3 regions of the Nesterenkonia flava genome follow, and region 2 is predicted to be linked to each of the others. Evidence: predicted binding sites of a transcription regulator. Region 2 holds the regulator's gene; each other region holds the start of a gene.
What was found. The regulator LexA, encoded in region 2, represses DNA repair genes until DNA is damaged. The targets are predictions, from matches to a motif close to TCGAACANNTGTTCGA.
Positions count from the first base shown of each region.

Region 1: uvrA (excinuclease ABC subunit UvrA) is a predicted target of LexA. The motif match lies at 2,118-2,133, and genes of this name have one in related genera.
Region 3: RH857_RS06230 (DUF6504 family protein) is a predicted target of LexA. The motif match lies at 1,917-1,932, and genes of this name have one in related genera.

Region 1 is NZ_JAVKGT010000031.1:12,935-16,981, reverse strand. It holds gene RH857_RS10975 (DEAD/DEAH box helicase) at 1-1,419, opposite strand, end outside; gene RH857_RS10970 (MBL fold metallo-hydrolase) at 1,398-2,066, opposite strand; gene uvrA (excinuclease ABC subunit UvrA) at 2,243-4,047, shown strand, end outside.
Region 2 is NZ_JAVKGT010000011.1:35,068-39,114, forward strand. It holds gene RH857_RS05695 (ATP-dependent DNA helicase) at 1-1,381, shown strand, start outside; gene lexA (transcriptional repressor LexA) at 1,490-2,245, opposite strand; gene RH857_RS05705 (LysM peptidoglycan-binding domain-containing protein) at 2,418-2,738, shown strand; gene RH857_RS05710 (histidinol-phosphate transaminase) at 2,807-4,006, shown strand; gene hisB (imidazoleglycerol-phosphate dehydratase HisB) at 4,019-4,047, shown strand, end outside.
Region 3 is NZ_JAVKGT010000012.1:67,557-71,603, reverse strand. It holds gene RH857_RS06245 (DUF2269 family protein) at 1-284, opposite strand, end outside; gene RH857_RS06240 (GlxA family transcriptional regulator) at 335-1,036, shown strand; gene RH857_RS06235 (type 1 glutamine amidotransferase) at 1,091-1,801, opposite strand; gene RH857_RS06230 (DUF6504 family protein) at 1,952-2,254, shown strand; gene RH857_RS06225 (DNA polymerase III subunit alpha) at 2,259-4,047, shown strand, end outside.

The sequences.
Region 1 (4,047 bases), on a different contig from region 2:
CAGGTGCAGCACCATGGCGTAGGAGACGCGCATGCGGGAGACCATGGGCTCCGGCTCTGCGGTGATGAGCTTGTCGAAGCTCTTCTCGCTCCAGGACACGAAGCCCTCGGGCGGCTTCTTCTTCGCCCGGGACTTCATCGCCTGGGCCACTTTGGCCTCATCCCCGCCGTGCTTCGCCCGCGCCTTGCGTAGGGCAGCCTCGTTCTCAATGATGTGCTCGGGGGCCTGCACCACCACCGTGCCCTGGGTGTCGAACCCAGCCCTGCCTGCACGCCCGGCGATCTGGTGAAACTCGCGGGCCTTGAGCTGGCGCACGCGCTCGCCGTCGTACTTGGTCAGCCCGGTCATGAGCACCGTGCGAATGGGCACGTTGATGCCCACTCCCAGGGTGTCGGTGCCGGAGATGACCTTCAGCAGGCCCTCCTGGGAAAGCTGCTCCACCAGGCGCCGGTACTTGGGCAGCATGCCCGCATGATGGACGCCGACGCCGGCCTTCAGCAGGCGTGACAGGGTCTTGCCGTAGCCCTTGGAGAAGCGGAAGGTGGCCAGGCGTTCACCCAGACGCTCACGTTCGGCTTTGGAGAGCAGATTCAGCGACATCAGGCCCGTGGCGCTCTCGGCGGCCTCGCGCTGGGAGAAGTGCACCACGTAGACCGGAGCCAGCTGGGCCGCGGCAAGCTCCTCCAGCTTCTCGGTCAGGGGAGTGGTGGAGTACTCGAAGCTCAGCGGCACGGGCCGCACGGCAGAGGTGATGGTGACGACGTCGCGTCCGGTGCGCTCGGCAATGGATCGCTCAAAGCGGGTGGTGTCGCCCAGCGTCGCAGACATGAGTACGAACTGCGCGGCGCTGCGCCGCCCGGGCTCGGCTCGCAGCTCGATGAGGGGCACCTGCCAGGCCCACCCGCGATGAGGATCGGCGTAGAAGTGGAACTCGTCCATGATGACCGGCCCCACGTTGGCTTCCGTGCCGTCACGCAGCGCCTCGTTGGCGAGGATCTCTGCGGTGCAGCAGATGATGGGCGCCTCGGCGTTAACGGCCGAGTCACCGGTGACCATTCCGACGTTCTCCGCGCCGAAGACCTCCACGAGGGAGAAGAACTTCTCCGAGACCAGCGCCTTGATGGGCGCGGTGTAGATACTGCGCTGTCCCCGGGCCAGACCGAAGAAGTGGGCAGCCAGGGCCACCATCGACTTCCCTGAACCCGTGGGGGTGGCCATGATGACGTGGTTCTCGGCTGCCAGCTCAAGGATGGCGTCCTGCTGGGCGGGGTAGAGCTGCAGTCCCTGGGACTCTGCCCAGGACGTGAAGGCGTCGTAGAGATCCTCGCCGGTGGGGGTGCCGGCGTCGGTGGTGGGGACGGTGAGCTTCGGGCGGGCTGGGGGAGTCACGGGCGTGGTCACCAGCCGCGTTCCCGCCATTCGCTTAAGCGGGGCCGTTCTGCCCCCAGGGTGGTGGGGTCACCGTGGCCCGGATGGATGATGGTGTCGTCGTCGTAGACGTCGAAGATGCGGGACTCCACGTCGTTGAGCAGGGAGGTGAAGTCCTCGCTGCTCCAGGTTTTGCCCACCCCGCCCGGGAAGAGGGAGTCGCCGGTGAAGATATGGGTGGGGCCGTCCTCCACCGGGTAGACGAAGGCGACAGACCCGGGGGTGTGGCCGCGCAGATGAATGACATCGAGCGCGACGCCGTCATACTGCACGGTCTCGCCGTGGTGGAGGCGGCGGCCGATGGTGAGGTTCTTCTCGGTCTCGATGGCACCGGCGTCGTCGGCTCCTGCTGCCAGCTCCACGCCACCGAGGCCCGCGAAGTCCGGCAGGGCCCGGATGTGGTCCCAGTGCTGGTGGGTGGTCAGGACGGCGCGCAGCCCTGGCGCGCAGGGGGTGTCCTCGGTGGCGTCGGCAATCATGGCCCGGATCGCCTCGGCGTCGTCGGCCGCGTCAATGAGCACCTGAACTCCGGACTTCTTAGCGGTGAGCAGATAGACGTTGTTGCTCATCTCGCTCACCGCGATGCGGCGGACGGTGAGAGCGGGCAGATCGTGGATCAGTGAACTTTCGGCGGCCATGCGCCCCAGTCTATGGGTAGGGCCTGCACCCCCACGAGACCGTGACGAGCTTCGAAACTTTGTTCGAAGCGTGTAGCGGTCGTACACTGGTGCGCGTGTCTGAGACTGCATCCGCTGTGATCGAATCTGTAGACGACTACTACGCCGCCAGCGCGCGCGAGGCTGCCTCCAACGGGGTGGTGGGCAGTGCCGAGGCGGACAGGATCGTGGTCCAGGGAGCACGGGAGCACAACCTGAAGAACGTGGCAGTGGAGCTTCCGCGCAACGCGTTCATCGTCTTCACCGGACTCTCCGGCTCCGGTAAGTCCTCCCTGGCGTTCGACACCATCTTTGCTGAGGGCCAGCGGCGCTACGTGGAGTCCCTCTCCGCCTACGCCCGTCAGTTCCTGGGACGCGTGGACAAGCCGGACATCGACTTCATCGAGGGTCTCTCCCCGGCAGTCTCGATCGATCAGAAGTCCACCTCGCGGAACCCGCGCTCCACAGTGGGCACCGTCACCGAGATCCACGACTACCTGCGCCTGCTGTGGGCGCGCATTGGTGTGCCCCACTGCCCCGAGTGCGGGGAGCGGATTGAGCGCCAGACCCCGCAGCAGATCGTGGATCAGATCCTCAGCTTTCCCGACAAGACCCGGTTCCAGGTGCTCGCGCCCGTGGTGCGCGGGCGCAAGGGCGAGTTCAAGGATCTCTTCCGCGAACTGGCCGGTGCCGGCTTCGCCCGCGCCGTGGTGGACGGGGAGATGATCCAGCTCAACGATCCGCCCACCCTGGAGAAGCAGTACAAGCACACGGTCGACGTCGTCATCGACCGTCTGGTGATCCGTGAGGGCATGCAGCAGCGCCTCACCGACTCCATCGAGACGGCGCTGAAGCAGGCCGACGGTCGTGTGGTCATCGATCTGGTGGACCTCGACGACGATGGCGAACCCACCGACTCTTCTCGTGTTCCCGAGGGGCTCACCGGGCCCAAGTACCGCAGCTTCAGCGAGAACCTCGCCTGCCCGAACGAGCACCCGCTGCCGATTGACGAAATCGAGCCGCGCTCCTTCTCCTTCAACTCGCCCTTCGGCGCCTGTGACGTCTGCTCCGGCATCGGCTCGCGGCTGGAGGTTGACGAGTCTCTGGTGATTCCCGATGACACCCTCAGCCTGGAGGACGGGGCCATTGCCCCGTGGTCCACCGGAGCTACCACCAAGGACTACTGGGCGCGTCTGATCGAGGGGCTCACTGACGAACTGGGCTTCGATATGCGCACCCCCTGGAAGGACCTGCCGAAGAAGGCGAAAAAGGCCCTGCTCCACGGGAAGAACTACAAGGTCAAGGTGCAGTACCGAAACCGGTGGGGCCGCGAACGGCGCTACACCACCGGTTTCGAGGGTGTGCTCTCCTATATCGCGCGCAAGCACGAAGAGGTGGAGTCAGACAATGCGCGCGACCGCTACGAGCAGTACATGCGGGAGATTCCCTGCCCCGCCTGTGACGGTCAGCGGCTGAACCCCGCCAGCCTCTCCGTGCTGGTGGCCGAACGTTCCATTGCTGAGGTGGCCCGGTTGCCCCTGGACGAGTGCGCGGCATTCTTCGACAAGCTCGAACTCTCCGCCCGCGACGCGAAGATCGCCGAGCAGGTGCTCAAGGAGATCCTTGCGCGCCTGAACTTCCTGCTGGACGTGGGCCTGAACTACCTCACTCTGGAGCGTGCCGCCGGCACGCTCTCCGGCGGCGAGGCTCAGCGCATCCGCTTGGCCACACAGATCGGCTCCGGCCTGGTGGGAGTGCTCTACGTCCTCGACGAACCTTCCATCGGGCTGCACCAGCGCGACAACACACGCCTCATCCAGACCCTGACCCGGCTGCGCGACCTCGGCAACACCCTCATTGTGGTCGAACACGATGAAGACACCATCGCAGAGGCCGACTGGATCGTAGACATCGGCCCCGGCGCGGGGGAGCGTGGCGGTGACATCGTCCATTCCGGATCGGT
Region 2 (4,047 bases):
CTCGGAGCTTGCCCGCCAGCAGGCGGGGGACGCTGACGTGGTGGTCACTAACCACGCCATGCTCGCCATTGACGCCTTCGAAGGGCTGGACGTGCTTCCCGAGCACGACGCCGTCATCATCGATGAGGCCCACGAACTCGCTGAGCGGGTGACCTCTGCGGTCACCGCCCAGCTTTCGGCGCAGATGATCCGTGCCGCCGCTGCTTCGGCGCACCGGCACACCGCTATCAATACGGAGCGGCTGCAGACGGCTGCCAATGCCGTGGAGGCCGCATTCGCCGGCGTCGAGTCGGGACTGCTTCCGCGGGGCATGAACGCTCAACAGACGAGTGCCGTGGAGATGGCTCGCGATGCCGCGCGCACCGCACTGTCGGATTCCAAGCCTTCCGGGGACGGTGAATCAGACCCCGGCCGAACGACTGCCCGCTCCCGCCTGCAGGCAGTGTTAGACGTAACCAACCGCATGGTGGAGTCCCCGCAGACCCCTGACGTGATCTGGCTGAGCCGACCGGGTACGTTCACTCCGGGGCAGGGATACCGTGAAGCAGATCCGAGCGAGCCGCCGCTCATCTATGTGGCGCCCACGAGCGTGGCCGGAAGACTCCGTGAGGGTCTCTTCGGCGACAGGACCGTGGTGCTGACGTCCGCCACCCTGACGGTGGGGGACAGTTTTGACCCGGTGGCTGGTTCGCTGGGCCTGCTGGGGGAGAAGGCCCCTGCGTGGGATGCCGCCGACGTCGGCAGCCCGTTCAACTACCCGTCGCAGGGCATGCTGTACGTGGCTGCGCATCTGCCTCCGCCCTCCTTGAAGAACCAGCAGGCGCAGTTCGACGAGCTTGCCGGCCTGATCGAGGCCTCCGGAGGAGCCACTCTGTCGCTGTTCTCCTCACGCCGGGCCGCTGAAGCCGCCGCCGAGGCACTTCGGGATCGTGTGGAGGTGCCGATCCTGTGCCAGGGGGATGCGACCATGTCCGCGCTCATCCGTGAGTTTGCTGAGGACGAGGAGACGTGCCTCTTCGGCACCATGAGCCTCTGGCAGGGTGTGGATGTGCCGGGACAGTCCTGCCGTTTGGTCACGATCGACCGGATCCCGTTCCCGCGTCCTGATGATCCGCTGACGAACGCCCGTAGCCAGGAGATTGCGCGCTCGGGCGGCAACGGCTTCATGCAGGTCTCGGCGGCGCATGCAGCCGTTCGTCTGGCACAGGGGGCCGGCCGTCTCATCCGCACCGCCGAGGACCGTGGTGTTCTCGCGGTCCTGGACTCGCGCCTGGCCACGGCGCGCTACGGAAGCTTCTTGAAGAAGTCGATGCCCGACTTCTGGGCGACCACCAAGGGCGATGTCGCCCGGGGCGCTCTCGCCCGTCTGGCTCAGGTCTGAGCTTGCCGAGAGCATGGCGGGGTTTCCCCGCCCGCGGAACTTACTCTTCAGGCGTGATGGCGAGCGTGAGCTTGCCGAGAGCATGGCGGGGTTTCCCCGCCCGCGGAACTAACTCAGTGACCGCAGAACGGTGACGACCTTGCCCATGATGGTGGCGTCATCGCCAAGAATCGGCTCGTACATACGGTTCTGGGGGAGCAGCCACTGGTGGCCGTCCCGACGCTTGAGGGTCTTGACGGTGGCCTCCTCGTCGAGAAGCGCTGCCACGATGTCCCCGTTGTCGGCGTCCATCTGGCGGCGCACTACCACCCAGTCGTCTTCGAAGATTCCAGCTTCGATCATGGAATCACCGCGCACCTGAAGCATGAACAGCTCACCTTCACCGGTGAGCTGCCGCGGCAGGGCCATGACATCTTCCACGTTCTGCTCGGCAAGGATCGGGCCGCCGGCGGCGATGCGGCCCACCACCGGAATCTCGGCGACGCGGGAATCGGCATCGGCCCGGTAGGCCTGCAAGTCCACCACCGGGGACTCCTCTACCGGCGAGGGCTGAGGAGTGGAGACTTCTTCGGGCTGAGGAGCGAGGAGTCGGCCGCTGGAGTCCCTGATGACCTCCATGGCTCGGGGCTTGCCGGGAACGCGGCTGAGGTATCCCAGCTGCTGAAGGCGCGCCAGCTGGTGCGTGACGGAAGACAGCGAAGCCAAGCCGCAGGCGTCACCGATCTCGCGCATGGAGGGCGGATAGCTGCGCTCGGAAAGGGACTTCTGAATGATGTCCACGATCTGCCGCTGTCTGTCCGTCAGCGGTGGGGCCGTCTGGGCGGGCGCTGCCTTCTCTCCACGTGCTGCCGTGTCAGATGCCATGTCAGACCCTCTCGATTAACTGGTGGAGCAACATCGAAGCTCACTTCGAACACTGAGCTCAGGCTACTCGAAATCGTAGACGTCTTCCATAGATATGTACGAGTGTCGTTGAAGTGATTCGAACATGTGTGCTAAAAATAGAACAAGAGTTCGAATGCTTGGAGGAAACACCATGAACACCATCGCGCTCACCCGCCGGGGCCGCCTTCTTCTGCTCGGCGTGCCCACCGTCCTCGCAGTCCTGACCCTGCTGGCCGGTGCCATGTTTCTTGCGACCGCCATGGTGAACCAGGTCGAAGCCTCCGCCGATCCTGTTGGGGGTGTCGAGGCCCAGCAGGTGACCGTTGTGCCTGGTGACACGCTGTGGTCCATCGCCGCCTCGGCAGAGTCCCAGGAGGACATCCAGACCCTGATGACTCACATCGCCGAACTCAATGACCTCGACTCATCCACCCTCCAGCCGGGACAGGTCATCCACGTTCCTGTTGACTGATGTCTCACGCTCTGAGCACCTCAGCCAAGACCAGCCGAGCGCTGTTGAGTGCCGCGTAGACTGGCTGAGTGACAGATCAGGATTCCGCCAGCACCGACACGACGACGGCAGAAGAAGACGCAGCCAAGCGACTGGCAGCGTTGCCGCTGCGGGACGAGCTTCGAGGCCAGCATCCCTATGGAGCACCGCAGCTGAACGTTAAGGCGATGCTCAACGTCAACGAGACCACGTATGACGTCCCCGAAGACGTGGTGGACGCGATCACCAAGGAGGTCAGGCGTGCCTCGGCAACCCTGAACCGGTACCCCGATCGAGAATTCACTCTCCTGCGTCAGAAACTGGCTGAGTACCTGAACCGTGATCTTGTTTCCGACGGGGCGAGCGCGGACCTGACCGCTGATCACATATGGGCCGGGAATGGCTCCAACGAAGTCATGCAGCACATTCTGCAGGCCTTCGCCGGCCCCGGGCGCACCGTCATGTCCTTCCCTCCGACATACTCCATGTATCCGCTCTATGCACGCGGGATCTACAGCGAGTACATCGCCGGCACACGCAGCCCTGACTTCACCCAGGACCCCCAGGATGTGGCGGACCAGATCCGCCAGCACCGCCCGCATGTGGTGATCCTGTGTTCGCCCAACAATCCCACGGGAACCGCGTTGGGGCTCGACGTCGTCGAAGCGGCCTATGAGGCTGCCCGTGAAAGTCAGACCATGGTGATCGTCGACGAGGCCTATGGCGAGTTCCGCCAGCCGGGCACTCCGTCCGCACTGCAGATGCTGCCGGGCCGACCGCGTCTGATCGTCACCCGTACTATGAGCAAGGCCTTCGCGTTGGCGGGCGGCCGACTGGGGTACCTTGCCGCTGCTCCTGAGGTCACCGATGCGCTGCGTCTGGTGCGTCTGCCGTACCATCTCTCTGCTGTCACGCAGGCCACCGCCTGTGCCGCACTGGATCACTCCGAGACGCTGATGGCCAACGTCGAGAAGATCAAGCTCCAACGGGATCGGATTGTCACCGAGCTGCGCCGGCTGGGTCTGACCCCGGCGCCCTCAGACGCCAACTTTGTCTTCTTCGGAGGGTTAGTGGACAAGAAAGCTGCGTGGGAGCACCTGCTGGCTGACGGCATTCTTATCCGCGACGTCGGCATCGAGGGCCACCTGCGAGTCACCGCGGGGACAGAGGAAGAGACAACCGCATTTCTCGAATCCCTGCGCCGTCACCTTCAGACACAGCGCGCCGGGGCGCAGAATCACAAGGGATAGACTGGAGAATCTATGGGAGCAGAACTGATTTCCGGGCGCAT
Region 3 (4,047 bases), on a different contig from region 2:
GCTGCGGCCAGCGCGGTCAGGGTCATGGACACCAACAGCCACGGCTGGGTGAGGATGCCCATGGAGACGGCGGTAGCCACGCCGAAGACCGGCACCAGGATTCCGATGACCGCGTAGACGCGGGTAATGCGGTGCAGGATACGCACGGTGGCCCCCGCGCGGGCGTCGGCGGGGTCGGCGAGCGCCCGGCGGGCTGCCGGCGGAAACATGCTCGCAGCCACGGCCACCGGCCCGATGGCCAGGATGGCGCCGAGCACATGGATGGAGAGAAGAAAATTGCTCATACCCTCATCTTCTACGTCGCGTAGAAGTCTCCACCAGTGTCCCGATGGCCATGTCTCGCCTGAATCTTGCCACTGGGCCTCCGCACGCCCGAACACCGCAGCTACCCGCGAGGGCCGGACTACTGGATGGGCGCCGCGCCACCACGCACTGGCGGGCCGCCCACGCCCTGGCCCGGATGTTCCCCGCCGTCGACGTCGACCCGGAGGTCCTCTACGTGGACACCGGCCAGATCCTCACCTCAGCAGGCGCGGCGGCCGGCCTGGACCTGTGTCTGCACATGATCCAGCAGGACCACGGGGCCGCCGTGGCCGCCGATGCCTCGCGTCTTGCGGTGGCACCGCTGCACCGCAGCGGCGGGCAGGCCCAGTTCATCCTGCGCAACCATCCCGACCTGACGGCCTCAACATTGGCCACCTCCGCCCTGGAGCCGGTGCTGGGCTGGATCGAGGAGAATGCCCACCGGCACCTCACCCTGGAGGATCTGGCCGCGGCCGCGCATATGAGTGTGCGCACACTGAACCGGCGCTTCCACGCGGAGACGGGCCAGTCACCGATGTCCTGGCTGGCCGGGGTGCGGATCCGTCATGCCCAGGAGCTGCTGGAGACCACCGACTACGGGATCGAGCGCATCGCTCGGCAGACCGGCTTCCCCAGTCCCAGCAATTTCCGCAGCAGCTTCCAGAAGACGCTGGGGGTCGCCCCCAGCGAGTACCGGCGCACGTTCCGGGGTCGTACCACTGCCCCGCAGTGAGCTACCACCCCGCGGCACACCATCGCCTGAGAAGCCCTGCCTCAGACGGGCCGATCAGCTGCGGCGGGCGTAGTCCACGAAGGCTGCGGCCAGCGGCTTGAAGGTCTCTTCGATCTCGGCGGCCTGGGCGTCGAACTCCTCCAGCACCCGGTCAGGCCTCAGACCCGCCCGCTCCACCAGGTGGGCGGTGTCCCGCGCCCAGCCGCGCAGGGTCTCAGCATTGACTTCCGGATGGAATTGGACCGACCAGGAGGAGTCACCCACCCGGAAGGCCTGCACCGGGGCATCGGTGCCGTCCACCAGATGCACCGCACCCTCGGGAACCTGGGCGATCTGCTCCTGGTGCCACATCACTGCTCGGGGGCGCTCCGGCAGCACGGAGAAGACCGGATCCTCTGCGGCCTCGGGACGACGGTGCAGCTCCATCACGCCGATCTGGGGCTTGGCCCGGCGGAAAACCTCCACCTCATGGGCGACCGCGGCCAGCTGCGCTCCCAGGCAGATGTTGAAGGCCGGCTCGCTGCGCTGCGCAGCCTGGCGCTGCAGAGACCGGACCGCCGGAAGCCAACTCCATCGCTCATCATCCTCCGGCCCGGCAGTCCCGCCCAGGACCACCAGAGCGTCGTAGCCCGTCAGACTCTGCGGCACCTCATCCCCTCGATCAGGACGCAGAATGTGCAGCTGGGCGCCAGCTTCTCTGAGCCAGTCGCCGAATCTGTCGATGCCGACGCCGTCCTCGTGCTGGATCACCAGAACCTTGACCATCCGATGATGCTACCTCCACCCCGCTTCGGGCTCAGAACTGGGGAAGCAGGGCCGCTGATGAGGGCGGTTGGCTCCAGGATGAGGTCTTGTCCTATGGTGCTTCTACACTCGATAATCGAATCTATGTTCGAATAGTGGAGGGAGCTGCCCATGACTGCTGAAGCGGCGGTCCAGCATGATTCGGCCACGGTGTGGACCGCCTCCTCGGGTGCACCTGAGCGCCTGGTGTGGAGCGGGCGACGGTTTCGGGTCTCTGCGAGGCCGATCCCCTGGATCGACCGGCGTCCGTGGTGGCACACCTCCACCCGCGTCCCCGCTGGACGATCAGCGGAGGCTCTGGAGCAGCGAATGTGGCAGGTCCAGGCCACCGCCGAGGACGACGGACAGATTCTCATCTTCGACCTTGCGGTGGCCGCCGGCCCCTCCTGGCCGGTGACGGGCATCTACGACTAACACCATGCAACAACCAAGGCGGGAGCCAGTGCCTTCTTTTACCCATCTGAATGTGGCCAGCGCATTCTCCGCGCACCACGGCACCAGCCGACCTGAGGCTCTGGTAGAGACTGCTCAGCGGGCTGGTGCCGCGGCGGCGGCGATCACGGACCGGGACGGCCTCTACGGGGCTGTCCGCCATGTGCGATCCTGTCTCGCGCACGGGCTGGACCCCGTGGTGGGGGTCAACCTGCAGGTCAAAGAGGGCACCGGCTCTGTTTCGGAGACCCTCTCAGAGATCACGGTGCTGGCCCATGGTCACAATCAGGGGGCGGGATGGGCCTCCCTGGTGCGCCTGGTCTCCTCCGCCCACGCCCCTAAACGCGGGGCTCGGCGGGTGCCCCACGGCTCGGCGCACCGTCCGGCCTGGATCAGCCGCAGCCGTCCGGGGATCTTCCTCCAGAACGACGACGGCTCCCCCACCGCCACCCTCATGCTGGGCCCGGGCTCCGATGTGGGTCAGGCAGTACTGGCTGGCCAGAAGGACCGGGCGCAGCATCTGCTTCAGGACTGGAAGCAGCAGCTTCCCGGGGGCGTCGTCGTCGAAGTGGTCTGTCATCACACCCGGCCAGGCCTCAGCGCCAGCCTGAAGCACGCCGCGCAGATGCTTCAGCTGGCCCAGGCCACGGGGACTCCGGCGGTGCTCACCAATGCGGTGCGCTACCGGGTTCCGGATGAGGCGGTGACCGGAGATGTGCTCGATGCGGCAGCGCACCTGCTGCCCCTGGGCAGCTTCACCCCGCAGCCCAACGGACAGGCCTGGTTCAAACCCGCGGCCCAGATGCATGCCCTGGCACACCAGGTTGCTGATGCTGCTGGGCTGCCTCGGGAGGCGGCCTATGCGCTGCTGGAGGAGACGCAGAGGATCACCGAGCGCTGCCGCCTGGATCCTCCGAGCGATCTGGGCTGGAAACAGCCCAAGGTCCCGGAGCTGGAGGTGCTGGGGATTACCGAGGATCCGGCCCTGGTGCTGCGGCAGCGGTGCGAGGCAGCCTTGCCGCACCGTTATCCGCAGGCCACCGGAGAGAGCCTGCGGACTCTTCAGGAACGCCTGGAGAAGGAGCTGGCCACCATCACACAGTTCGGCTTCAGCAGCTACTTCCTCACCGTGGCCGATGTGGTGGACCTGATCCGGGATATGGATATCCGGGTGCAGGCCCGCGGTTCGGGCGCCGGCAGCCTGGTGAACTATCTGCTGCGGGTCTCCACCGTGGATCCGATCGAGCACGATCTGCTGTTTGAGCGTTTCCTCGGCGAGGTGCGCACCACGCTCCCCGACATTGATGTGGACATCGAGTCAGCGCGCCGCCATGAGGTCTACGAGGCCATTTTTGAGCGCTACGGTCATCATCGGGTGACGCTGCTGTCCATGCAGAACCGGTACCGCGCCCGGGGAGCCGCTCGCGATGCGGGGCTGGCTCTGGGCCTCAGCGAAGAGCGGATCGACCAGATCGCTGAGAGCATCTGGCGCTTCAACGCTCGGGACTTCCGGCAGGTGCTGGCCTCCAAGCCGGAGCTGCGCGAGGTAGCCGAGCTGGTCAATGCTGAGCCGCAGCTGGACCTGCTGGTAGACCTCACCGAACGACTGGATCGGCTGCCCCGCCACATCTCCATGCATCCCTGCGGAGTGATTCTGGGCAACGCGGACCTGCTCTCGGTGACACCCACCCAGCCTTCCGGCATCGGGCTGCCCATGTCCCAGTTCGACAAGGACGATATTGACGATATGGGGCTGCTCAAGCTCGATGTGCTGG